DNA from 3 places in the Streptomyces sp. NPDC045026 genome. Region 2 is predicted to be linked to each of the others. Evidence: riboswitches for the same ligand, from Rfam matches in the RefSeq annotation. Region 2 holds a riboswitch; each other region holds the start of a gene.
The links. Region 2 has a riboswitch for cyclic di-AMP ahead of AC07EJ_RS15150 (transglycosylase family protein). Riboswitches for the same ligand answer to the same signal wherever they lie in the genome.
Positions count from the first base shown of each region.

Region 1: it holds a riboswitch for cyclic di-AMP, as region 2 does, so the genes downstream of both, AC07EJ_RS26050 (C40 family peptidase) here and AC07EJ_RS15150 (transglycosylase family protein) in region 2, are expected to answer to the same signal.
Region 3: it holds a riboswitch for cyclic di-AMP, as region 2 does, so the genes downstream of both, AC07EJ_RS12500 (C40 family peptidase) here and AC07EJ_RS15150 (transglycosylase family protein) in region 2, are expected to answer to the same signal.

Region 1 covers NZ_JBWKIS010000013.1:72,595-75,860, reverse strand. Annotated here, with positions in the region: gene pcrA (DNA helicase PcrA) at 1-1,466, opposite strand, end outside; cyclic di-AMP (ydaO/yuaA leader) riboswitch at 1,734-1,882, shown strand; gene AC07EJ_RS26050 (C40 family peptidase) at 1,891-3,054, shown strand; gene AC07EJ_RS26045 (tellurite resistance/C4-dicarboxylate transporter family protein) at 3,082-3,266, shown strand, end outside.
Region 2 covers NZ_JBWKIS010000005.1:448,099-451,364, forward strand. Annotated here, with positions in the region: gene AC07EJ_RS15145 (transglycosylase family protein) at 52-1,023, shown strand; cyclic di-AMP (ydaO/yuaA leader) riboswitch at 1,193-1,364, shown strand; gene AC07EJ_RS15150 (transglycosylase family protein) at 1,369-2,058, shown strand; gene eno (phosphopyruvate hydratase) at 2,418-3,266, shown strand, end outside.
Region 3 covers NZ_JBWKIS010000004.1:432,048-435,313, forward strand. Annotated here, with positions in the region: gene AC07EJ_RS12490 (ATP-dependent Clp protease proteolytic subunit) at 1-553, shown strand, start outside; gene AC07EJ_RS12495 (hypothetical protein) at 561-869, shown strand; cyclic di-AMP (ydaO/yuaA leader) riboswitch at 1,223-1,400, shown strand; gene AC07EJ_RS12500 (C40 family peptidase) at 1,404-1,877, shown strand; gene AC07EJ_RS12505 (DUF6328 family protein) at 2,007-2,600, shown strand; gene AC07EJ_RS12510 (ATP-binding protein) at 2,622-3,056, opposite strand.

The sequences.
Region 1 (3,266 bases), on a different contig from region 2:
AGGGGGACGGAGTCCTCGGGGTTGGCGAGCACCCGCAGATAGGCCAGGACGTCCCTGACCTCCTTGCGCTCGTAGAAGCGGACTCCGCCGACGACCTTGTAGGGCAGGCCGACGCGGATGAAGATCTCTTCGAAGACACGGGACTGCGCGTTCGTCCGGTAGAAGACGGCGACGTCGCCGGCCTTCGCGTCGCGCGCGTCCGTGAGCCGGTCGATCTCGTCGGCGACGAACTGCGCCTCGTCGTGCTCGGTGTCCGCGACGTATCCGGTGATCTGCGCGCCCGCGCCCGCGTTCGTCCACAGGTTCTTGGGGCGGCGGGATTCGTTGCGCTCGATGACCGCGTTGGCCGCGGAGAGGATGGTCTGCGTCGAGCGGTAGTTCTGTTCGAGCAGGATCGTCGTCGCGTCCGGGTAGTCCTCCTCGAACTGGAGGATGTTACGGATGGTGGCTCCGCGGAACGCGTAGATCGACTGGTCCGCGTCACCCACGACGCACAGCTCGGCGGGCGGGAGGTCGTCCGCGCGGGGCGGCTCGTCCTCCGCGCGTCCGCTGTCGGCCGAGCCCACCAGCTCTCTGACCAGCGCGTACTGCGCGTGGTTCGTGTCCTGGTACTCGTCGACGAGGACGTGGCCGAAGCGGCGGCGGTAGTGCTCGGCGACGTCCGGGAAGGCGCGCAGGAGGTGCACCGTCGTCATGATCAGGTCGTCGAAGTCCAGTGCGTTCGCCTCGCGGAGGCGGGACTGGTACATCGCGTAGGCCTGGGCGAGGGTCTTCTCGAAGCCGTCGGCGGCCTGGCCTGCGAAGTCCTCCTCGTCGATCAGCTCGTTCTTCAGGTTCGAGATCTTGGCGCTGAAGGACTTCGGCGGGAACTTCTTCGGGTCCAGGTCGAGGTCGCGGCAGACCAGGGCCATGAGGCGCTTGGAGTCGGCGGCGTCGTAGATCGAGAACGACGACGTGAAGCCGAGCTTCTTGGACTCGCGGCGCAGGATGCGCACGCAGGCGCTGTGGAACGTCGACACCCACATCGCGTTCGCCCGCGGGCCGACCAGGGACTCGACGCGCTCCTTCATCTCGCCCGCGGCCTTGTTCGTGAACGTGATCGCGAGGATCTGGCCGGGGTGCACGCCGCGCTCACCGAGGAGGTACGCGATGCGGTGCGTGAGCACGCGGGTCTTGCCGGAGCCGGCGCCCGCCACGATGAGCAGCGGGGAGCCGCCGTGGACGACGGCCGCCTTCTGGTTCTCGTTCAGCCCGTCGAGGAGGGCCGCCGGGTCGAGCGCCGGGCGTGGGGCGCCGTCCCGGTAGTACGCGTCCCTGGCCGGGGGCACGTCGAACTTCCCGTCGAACAGGTCGTCCGGAACGTGCTCCGGAGCCGTGTCGTCCTCGGGCGGCGGCGGGGCATGTTCCTCACTGGCCTTCGAAGCCGTGAGGTCCGCCAGGAAGCTGTCGTCAAAGAGGCTGCTCATCGCTCTACGAGTCTAGGCCGCCCCACTGACACCCACGGCCGCCCCGGAAACTTCGCCCGACTTCGCGGACCCGGCCACCTCACGTAGTGCGTGAATCACCCTCCGTAAGGATTACCGGAGGTCACGAGCAAGATTGCCGAAGGTCACGAAAATGTATCGGGCATATCGAACATCAACCTTCACAGCAGCCACACGAGTTGGCTAGCGTGCTCCGCGGGCCGCCCGTCCCCCCGCCGGCAACCGCGCCGCGAACGGGTCGCCCCCGCTGAGTTCAGTACGCCGAGAGGCATGGAACCGGGGACCCACGACCTTTGGGGTGAATCGGCCGACGACCCGTCAGGGACGGCCGTAGGGCAGCCTTCCGAATCTCCGCCCGAACCCGACAGCTAACCCGGTAGGCGGTCATGGGAAGGAGACGCGCCCCTTGGCGTCGCACCGCAAGCCGCGCAGCAGGACAGCCGGTCCCCGCACGGCCCCCGTCGTCGGCATCACCACGGCGGCCCTCACCTCCATAGCCCTGCTCTCGCAGAGCGCGAACGCCGCACCCTCCGCGCCGCCGAAGCCGAGCATGGAAGAGGTCCAGAAGAAGGTCGACACCCTCTACCACCAGGCGGGCGTCGCCACGGAGAAGTACAACGCGGCCAAGGAGCACACCGCCAAGCAGCAGAAGCGCGTCGGTGACCTGCTCGACGACGTCGCACAGCGCACCGAGAAGCTCAACAAGGCCCGCCAGGAGCTCGGCACCTTCGCCGCGGCCCAGTACCGCACGGGCGCCGTCTCCGACACCGCGACGCTGCTCCTCGCCGACGACGCGCAGGACTACTTCGACCAGGACCAGCTGATGAGCCGGCTCACGAGCCGCCAGAAGAAGGCCGTCGACGACTACCAGACCGAGCAGGCCGCCACCACGAAGAAGCGCACGGAGGCGGCCAAGAGCCTGGAGACGCTCACCACTTCGCAGGCCACGCTCCGGAGCACGAAGAGGGACGTCCAGCAGAAGCTCGGCGACGCCCGCGAACTCCTGTCGAAGCTGACCGCCGAGGAGAAGGCGCGGCTCGCGGCGATCGAGAAGAAGAAGCAGGAGGCCGCCAGGAAGAAGGCGGAGGAGCTGGCGCGTCAGCAGGCCGAGGCGGAGGCCAAGCGCAAAGCGGCCGAGGAGGCCCGGCAGAAGGAGAACCCCGGGACCGGCACCGGTTCGGGCACGGGTACGGGCTCCGGAAGCACCGGCAGCGGCTACGCCGCCAAGGCCGCGAAGGTCATCGCCTTCGCCGAGTCCCAGGAGGGCAAGCCGTACGTGTGGGGCGCCACCGGCCCGGACTCGTACGACTGCTCGGGTCTCACGCAGGCCGCGTGGAAGGCGGCCGGCATCACGCTGCCGCGCACGACCTGGGACCAGGTCAAGGTCGGCACGACCGTCACCACGGCCAATGCACAACCCGGTGACCTGGTCTTCTTCTACGACGACATCAGCCACGTCGGCATCTACATCGGCGACGGCAAGATGATCCACGCCCCCAAGCCGGGCGCGAACGTGCGCGTCGAGTCGATCTACTACATGCCGATCCACAGCGTGGTGCGCCCGGCCTGACCGCCTTCGTGGGGTTACGTTCGGGCGGTGCGCGGCCCGAACGCAACCCCAGGCCCCGGACCCACGTGGTCCCAGCTCCCACCGGCAGCCGGCGCCGCCGTCATGGCCACCGGCATCATCTCGGTCGGTTTTCACCTGACCGGTCACTCGGTGCTGTCCGGCATCATGCTCGTGCTCGCCGCCGCCCTCTGGCTCGTCCTCGCGGCGGACTT
Region 2 (3,266 bases):
ATCGCGGCACCACCCGCCGCAGCATTCCCCCAGCCCCCGAAAGGCGCCTCCATGCTCACCGGGAACGGTCGTCACCGTCGCCCCCGCCAGGCTCCCGCGCTCATCGTCGCCGCAGGAGTGGCCGGCTCCGCCATCGCGATCCCTCTGCTTGGCGCGACCAGCGCGAGCGCCGCGTCGACGGCCACGTGGGACAAGCTCGCCGAGTGTGAGAGCGGCGGCTCCTGGAGCGCCGATCCGGGCAACGGCTATTACGGCGGGCTCCAGTTCTCTCAGGAGACCTGGGAGAACTACGGCGGCCTCGACTTCGCGCCGCGCGCCGACCAGGCCAGCCGCTCGCAGCAGATAGCCGTCGCCGAGAAGGTCCTCGACGACCAGGGCCCGCGGGCGTGGCCGGTCTGCTCGGTCACCTCGGGGCTCACGGCGGACGACGCCGCGGCCGAGGTCGACCCCGGTGCGGCCCTGCCGACCCCGTCGGCGTCGGCCGGTGACTCCGGGAGCGACGACGCGGCGAAGGGCGACGCGAGCGACGAGCCGTCGGACTCCGCGTCCTCGGACGCGAAGGACGACTCCCGAGAGAAGAATCACGACAAGTCGGGCGATACCGCAGGTAACGCCACGGATGTCGCTGAAGCTGACAAGTCCGGCCAGGACGGCTCGACTTCGACCCCCGACGAGTCCTCCCCGGAGGCCTCGGGCGGCTCGGACTCCGCCACGCCGCCCGCCGCCGGCCGGCACCGCGGCGGCGCCGCTAAGGACGACACCGCCGGCTCCTCGCGCGCCGACGACGGCGCGGGCCGCCACGCCTCGCGCGGTGACGAAAACGGTCGTAAGGCCGCAAATCCGGACGAAGATACCTATACGGTGCGCGCCGGTGACAACCTCTGGGACATCGCCGACACCCATGACGTGGACGGCGGATGGGCCGCTCTGTACGCCGGGAACAAGGAGGCGGTGGGTGCCGACCCGGACCTCATCCTTCCTGGTCAGAGTCTGGATCTTGGGCTCGAATCGGGCGAAAAGTAGCGGCAGTTCGGGCTGAATGTCCGCTTTGGTGAGAGTGAGAGATGGGTCTCAAAGGCCCTGATCGTCTTTGAAATTAGGGCGATCCGCTGCTTACGGTCATCACCGCTCGCCACAGCGGGCCCCGTCGGATGTCACGCCGAATCCTGCCAATGTCCGTACGGGAACAGTCGTCGCGTAAGCGCCGTAGGCAGGAGCGGGGGACCCAAGGTAAGTGCCGGTCCCGGCCGTTGAGAGACGGCCGGACGACCGGCTTGGGGTTAAGTCGCACGCAAGACGTGCGACCGGGCACTCATCCGGCCCGAACCCGACAGCTCACCTCGTAGGCGTCGGTGAGGGGATCTCTCGATGCTGTTTTCCAGCAAGGGCAAGCACCGCCGCCCGTCCAAGGCCGTCCGTGTCGCCACGCTCGCCGGTGTCACCGGTGCCGCTGTCGCCGTCCCGCTGATGGGTGCCACCGGTGCCTCCGCCGCCACCGCCTCCGAGTGGGACGCGGTCGCGCAGTGCGAGGCCGGCGGCAACTGGTCGATCAACACCGGGAACGGCTACTACGGCGGCCTCCAGTTCTCCTCGTCCACGTGGGCCGCGTACGGCGGCACCGCGTACGCCTCCACTGCCGACAAGGCCTCCAAGGCGCAGCAGATAGCCGTCGCCGAGAAGGTCCTGGCCAGCCAGGGCAAGGGTGCCTGGCCGAGCTGTGGCGTGGGCCTCTCCGCCGCCTCGACCGGCTCCGCCGCCCCCGCGCCGGCCGCCCCGCAGCCGCAGGAGCGCAAGGCCGAGCAGCCGACCACCCGCAGCCAGGAGCGCACGACGCCCGCCGCTCCGAAGCAGGAGTCGAAGAAGACCGTCGAGACCCCGGCCGGAAAGAAGGTCAAGAAGGGTGACGGCGAGTACAAGGTGAAGGCTCACGACACCCTCAGCACCATCGCCGAGACGCACCACGTCAAGGGCGGCTGGGCGAAGCTCTTCAAGCTGAACAAGGACATCGTCGAGGACGCCGACCTGATCTACCCGGGCCAGCAGCTCCACCTCAAGTAGGCGACACGGGCCGGCGGCTCCGCCTCGAGCGAGTCGTAGCGAGTAATAGAGGAGAGCCGCAGCCCTCAGGCCGCTCGGGTACCGGCTTTCGGCGGATGGCCGGTACCACGCAAGGTCCCCAAGGACTCCCCGCCCCGGGTGCGCATTCCCCCGTCGCGCCCGGGGCGGGGCTTTGGTGTGTGAGGGGTCCTGGTTTTTCGTCCGTTGTCGGCCGGGGCTTTTTGTTCCGTTCGGAAACAATTCGCTCTCGGTTTTGTCCACGGGCCGGTCTGTCGTCCGGCTGATGGCCCGGAGCCGGATAGGCTCGTGTGTTGCCGGACCAAGCGGCCCGGCGTAGTTGCGTCACATCCCAGAAGGAGATGCTCGTGCCGTCCATCGACGTCGTCGTAGCCCGGGAAATCCTGGACTCCCGAGGCAACCCCACGGTCGAGGTCGAGGTCGGCCTCGACGACGGCAGCACCGGTCGTGCCGCTGTCCCGTCCGGTGCGTCCACCGGCGCGTTCGAGGCCATCGAACTCCGCGACGGTGACCCGAACCGCTACCAGGGCAAGGGTGTCGAGAAGGCCGTCCTCGCTGTCATCGAGCAGATCGGCCCGGAGCTCGTCGGCTACGACGCCACCGAGCAGCGCCTGATCGACCAGGCGATGTTCGACCTGGACGCCACCGACAACAAGGGCTCGCTCGGCGCCAACGCCATCCTCGGCGTCTCCCTCGCCGTCGCGCACGCCGCCTCCGAGGCCAGCGACCTGCCGCTCTTCAGGTATCTGGGGGGCCCGAACGCGCACCTGCTGCCCGTCCCGATGATGAACATCCTCAACGGTGGGTCGCACGCCGACTCCAACGTCGACATCCAGGAGTTCATGATCGCGCCGATCGGCGCGGAGTCCTTCTCCGAGGCCCTCCGCTGGGGCGCCGAGGTCTACCACACCCTCAAGAAGGTGCTGAAGACCAAGGGCCTGTCCACCGGCCTGGGCGACGAGGGCGGCTTCGCCCCGAACCTCGGCTCGAACCGCGAGGCCCTCGACCTCATCGTCGAGGCCATCAAGCAGGCCGGTTACGTCCCCGGCGAGCAGATCGCGCTCGCGCTCGACGTCGCCGCGTCCGAGTTCTACAAGGACGGCAAGTACGAGTTCGAGGGCAAGTCCCGCTCGGCCGCCGAGATGACCGAGTACTACGAGGAGCTCGTCTCCGCGTACCCGCTGGTCTCC
Region 3 (3,266 bases), on a different contig from region 2:
CAAGCTCCTGGAGGAGCGCATCGTGTTCCTGGGGACGCCGATCGACGACACCTCCGCGAACGACGTGATGGCGCAGTTCATGCACCTCGAGTACGCCGCGCCGGACCGGGACATCGCGCTGTACATCAACTCCCCCGGCGGCTCGTTCAGCGCGATGACGGCGATCTACGACACGATCCAGTTCGTCAGCTGCGAGGTCGAAACCGTGTGTCTCGGGCAGGCCGCCTCCGCCGCTGCCGTACTCCTGGCCGCCGGGACGCCGGGGAAGCGGGCCATGCTGCCCGGCGCGCGCGTGGTGATCCATCAGCCCGGCTTGCCCGAACCCGCACAGGGCCAGCCGACCGACCTGGAGATCGAGGCCCGTGAACTGGTGCGCATGCGGGCCCAGCTGGAGGAACTGCTCGCGCGGCACACCGGGCGGAGCCGCGAGCGCATCGGCGCCGACATCGAGCGGGACACGATCCTTCGGGCCCAGGACGCCGTGGAGTACGGGCTCGTGGACCGGGTCATCGAGAACCGCAAGACGTCCGGTTCGGCCCCCGGCGCCCGGTGAACCGGCGATGCTGCCGCCCGAGCTGCCCCCACTGCCCGCACTGACCCGCGCCGAGTGCGAGCTCCTCGACCGCTACCTGGAGGTCGTCGACCTGCTCGGCAGGATCAACCCGGCCAGGAGCGACCACACGTACGGCGGACTACGGGCCGCGCAAGCGCTCGTCAGCAAGGCGACGGCGCTCAGGGACGCCCTGACGCTCATGCATCAGCGGGGCGAGAGCGAGGTCCACACGACGACGCTGGCTCAGGCTTTGCGGGTCCTGGACGGAGAAAGAAGGACACAACGGGTCACTCTGCCACCGGAGCCGGTCAATTGACGGCGCATCCGAGACCGAAGCGATCGACTCGAACCGTCCGGAGCCGGGCTGAAACGGACCAGAAGAGGTACCCACATACGGAGTAGCCGGTACTCGCACATGCGAACCGGAAAAGTTGCGCGGAACGTGTACGCGGAGTGCGGAATTTCGCCTTCCGCTGCTGGTGCGGGCGTCGTTGGGACCCCCGCGCCGGGGGCGAAAGGTGCGCTGTCCACCCGAACAGATCATTCGTGAGGACACTCACACACGGCCGATTCCGCGCTGCGGTCGCGCCGTTCGTGCGTGAAGATCCCTTCCGACGACAAGCCCCCGCCGCCGCGGCGGGGCGGTCCGTGCGGACGCCGAGTCCTGCCGCCGTACGGATGCCAGGTCGACAGAAGTGGATCGGCAGGAGTGGAGGACCCGAGCATGACGGGCCGCCGGAGCTGTTTTCCGGGCCGGCCCTTGGGGTGAAGCCGCACTTCGCGGCCGGGCAACTTCGCCAGCCCGAATCCGACAGGTCATCCTTCACAGGCGGCTGACGAAGGGTTGCGCATGACTGCGCTCAATCGTGTCCCGTCGCTGCTCACCAGGGCCGGCACCGCCTCGGCCCTCACGCTCGCCGTAACGGGTGGCAGCCTGCTGGTCCCCGGAGCCGCGCCCCAAGCGGAAGCCGCGCCACCGGCGACGAAGGCCCTCCAGATCGCGGCCTCCAAGAAGGGAAGCCCCTACCAATGGGGGGCCTCAGGACCGCACAGGTTCGACTGTTCGGGCCTGACGCGCTACTCGTTCAAGCGTGTGGGCAAGAAGCTGCCCCGCACCGCCGCCCAGCAGTACAACAAGACCCGCCATGTCTCCGCGTCCCATCGCCAACGCGGTGACCTGGTCTTCTTCCACGCGGGCCGCGGCATCTACCACGTCGGCATCTACGCCGGGAAGGGAAAGATCTGGCACTCGCCGAAGACCGGTGCCGTGGTGCGACTGGAGCGGATCTGGACGAAGAGCGTCTGGTACGGGCGCGTGCGGTAGGTCGTGTCCGCGAAGACCCTTCGCGTCGCCTGACGGGTCCCCAGGGGGCCTGGGGACCCGTCAGGCTTCGGAGGGGCACGCGCCCGCCCCGTCCGCCTTGGAACCGCGCGATGGGGTACTCGTGGTCGTATGGACGAGGACCGACCCGCAGGCGGTGAGGACGACCGACGCGCCACGGGCCCGCCCGGCGGAGCTCAGGACCGGCATCAGGACCGGCATCAGGACCGGCATCAGGACCGGCACGAGACGCGGCTGGAGCGTGCTGACCGGAACTTCGGCGAGCTGCTCCAGGAGCTGCGAGTCACCCAGACGGGCGTGCAGATCCTCTTCGCGTTCCTGCTGACGCTCGCGTTCACTCCGAGGTTCCCGTCGCTCGACGGCGTGCAGCGCGCGACCTACATCGCGACCCTGCTGCTCGCGGTGCTCGCCGCCGCGCTGTTCACGGCGCCCGCGGCGCTGCACCGCGCGCTGTTCCGGCGGGGTGCCAAGCCGGAGATCGTGCAGATGTCCTCGCGGCTCGCCTCGGCCGGCCTGGGCGTTCTGATGCTCGCCCTGGCCGGGTCCGTGCTGCTCGTCGTGGACGTCACCGCGGGGCGCGCGGCGGGCATCGCGGCGGGGGCGTGCACGTTCGCGGTCTGTGCGGGCCTGTGGGGCGTGCTGCCGCGTCTGGTGCGGCGCTCACTCACGCGGGCACAGGAAGGGACGGACACCCCGTCCCCGTAGCCGCCTCGTGCCTGCTGCCCGTCACGCCTGCGGGACGGGGACCGTCCACGGCAGGGCGATCCATACGGTCTTGCCGCCTTCGGGGGTGGGCCGGACCGACAGGCTTCCGCCGCACTCCGCGGTCAGACAGCGGATGATCACCATGCCGCGCCCGTTGTCCTGCTGGACGGCGGCCGGCAGCCGCTTCGGGTAGCGCGGGTGGCTGTCCGTGACACCGATGCGCAGTTGTTCGTCGCGCGCCAGATGCACGTCGACGGTGAAGACCGGTGACTGCCCGCGGGTGTGCATCACCGCGTTCGTGGCGAGTTCGGAGACGATGAGCCGGACGGTGTCGGCTGTTTCCGCGTCGCGCGGCATGCCCCATTCGGCGAGTACGTCACCGACATATGTGCGGGCCGAGGAGACCGAGGCGGGATCGCTCGGCAGAGTGACGGATGCTTCCTGGTGATCTGCCATGGCGACGTCGTCCCTTTTTTCGCCGGGGCCTGAATCCGACACATGGCGGATGACTCGAGGCGCCCCCCGGACTGGTGCTTCGCGCCAGAGTGCCACTCCCGCTCGACCCATGGAGCCGATCCCCCGAGATATGCATATATCTGTCGCTCGAAGCGGTGAACTCTGCGTCGGTGGGCCGCATTTGGGCGTACGCCGCCTGCTTCCTCTACC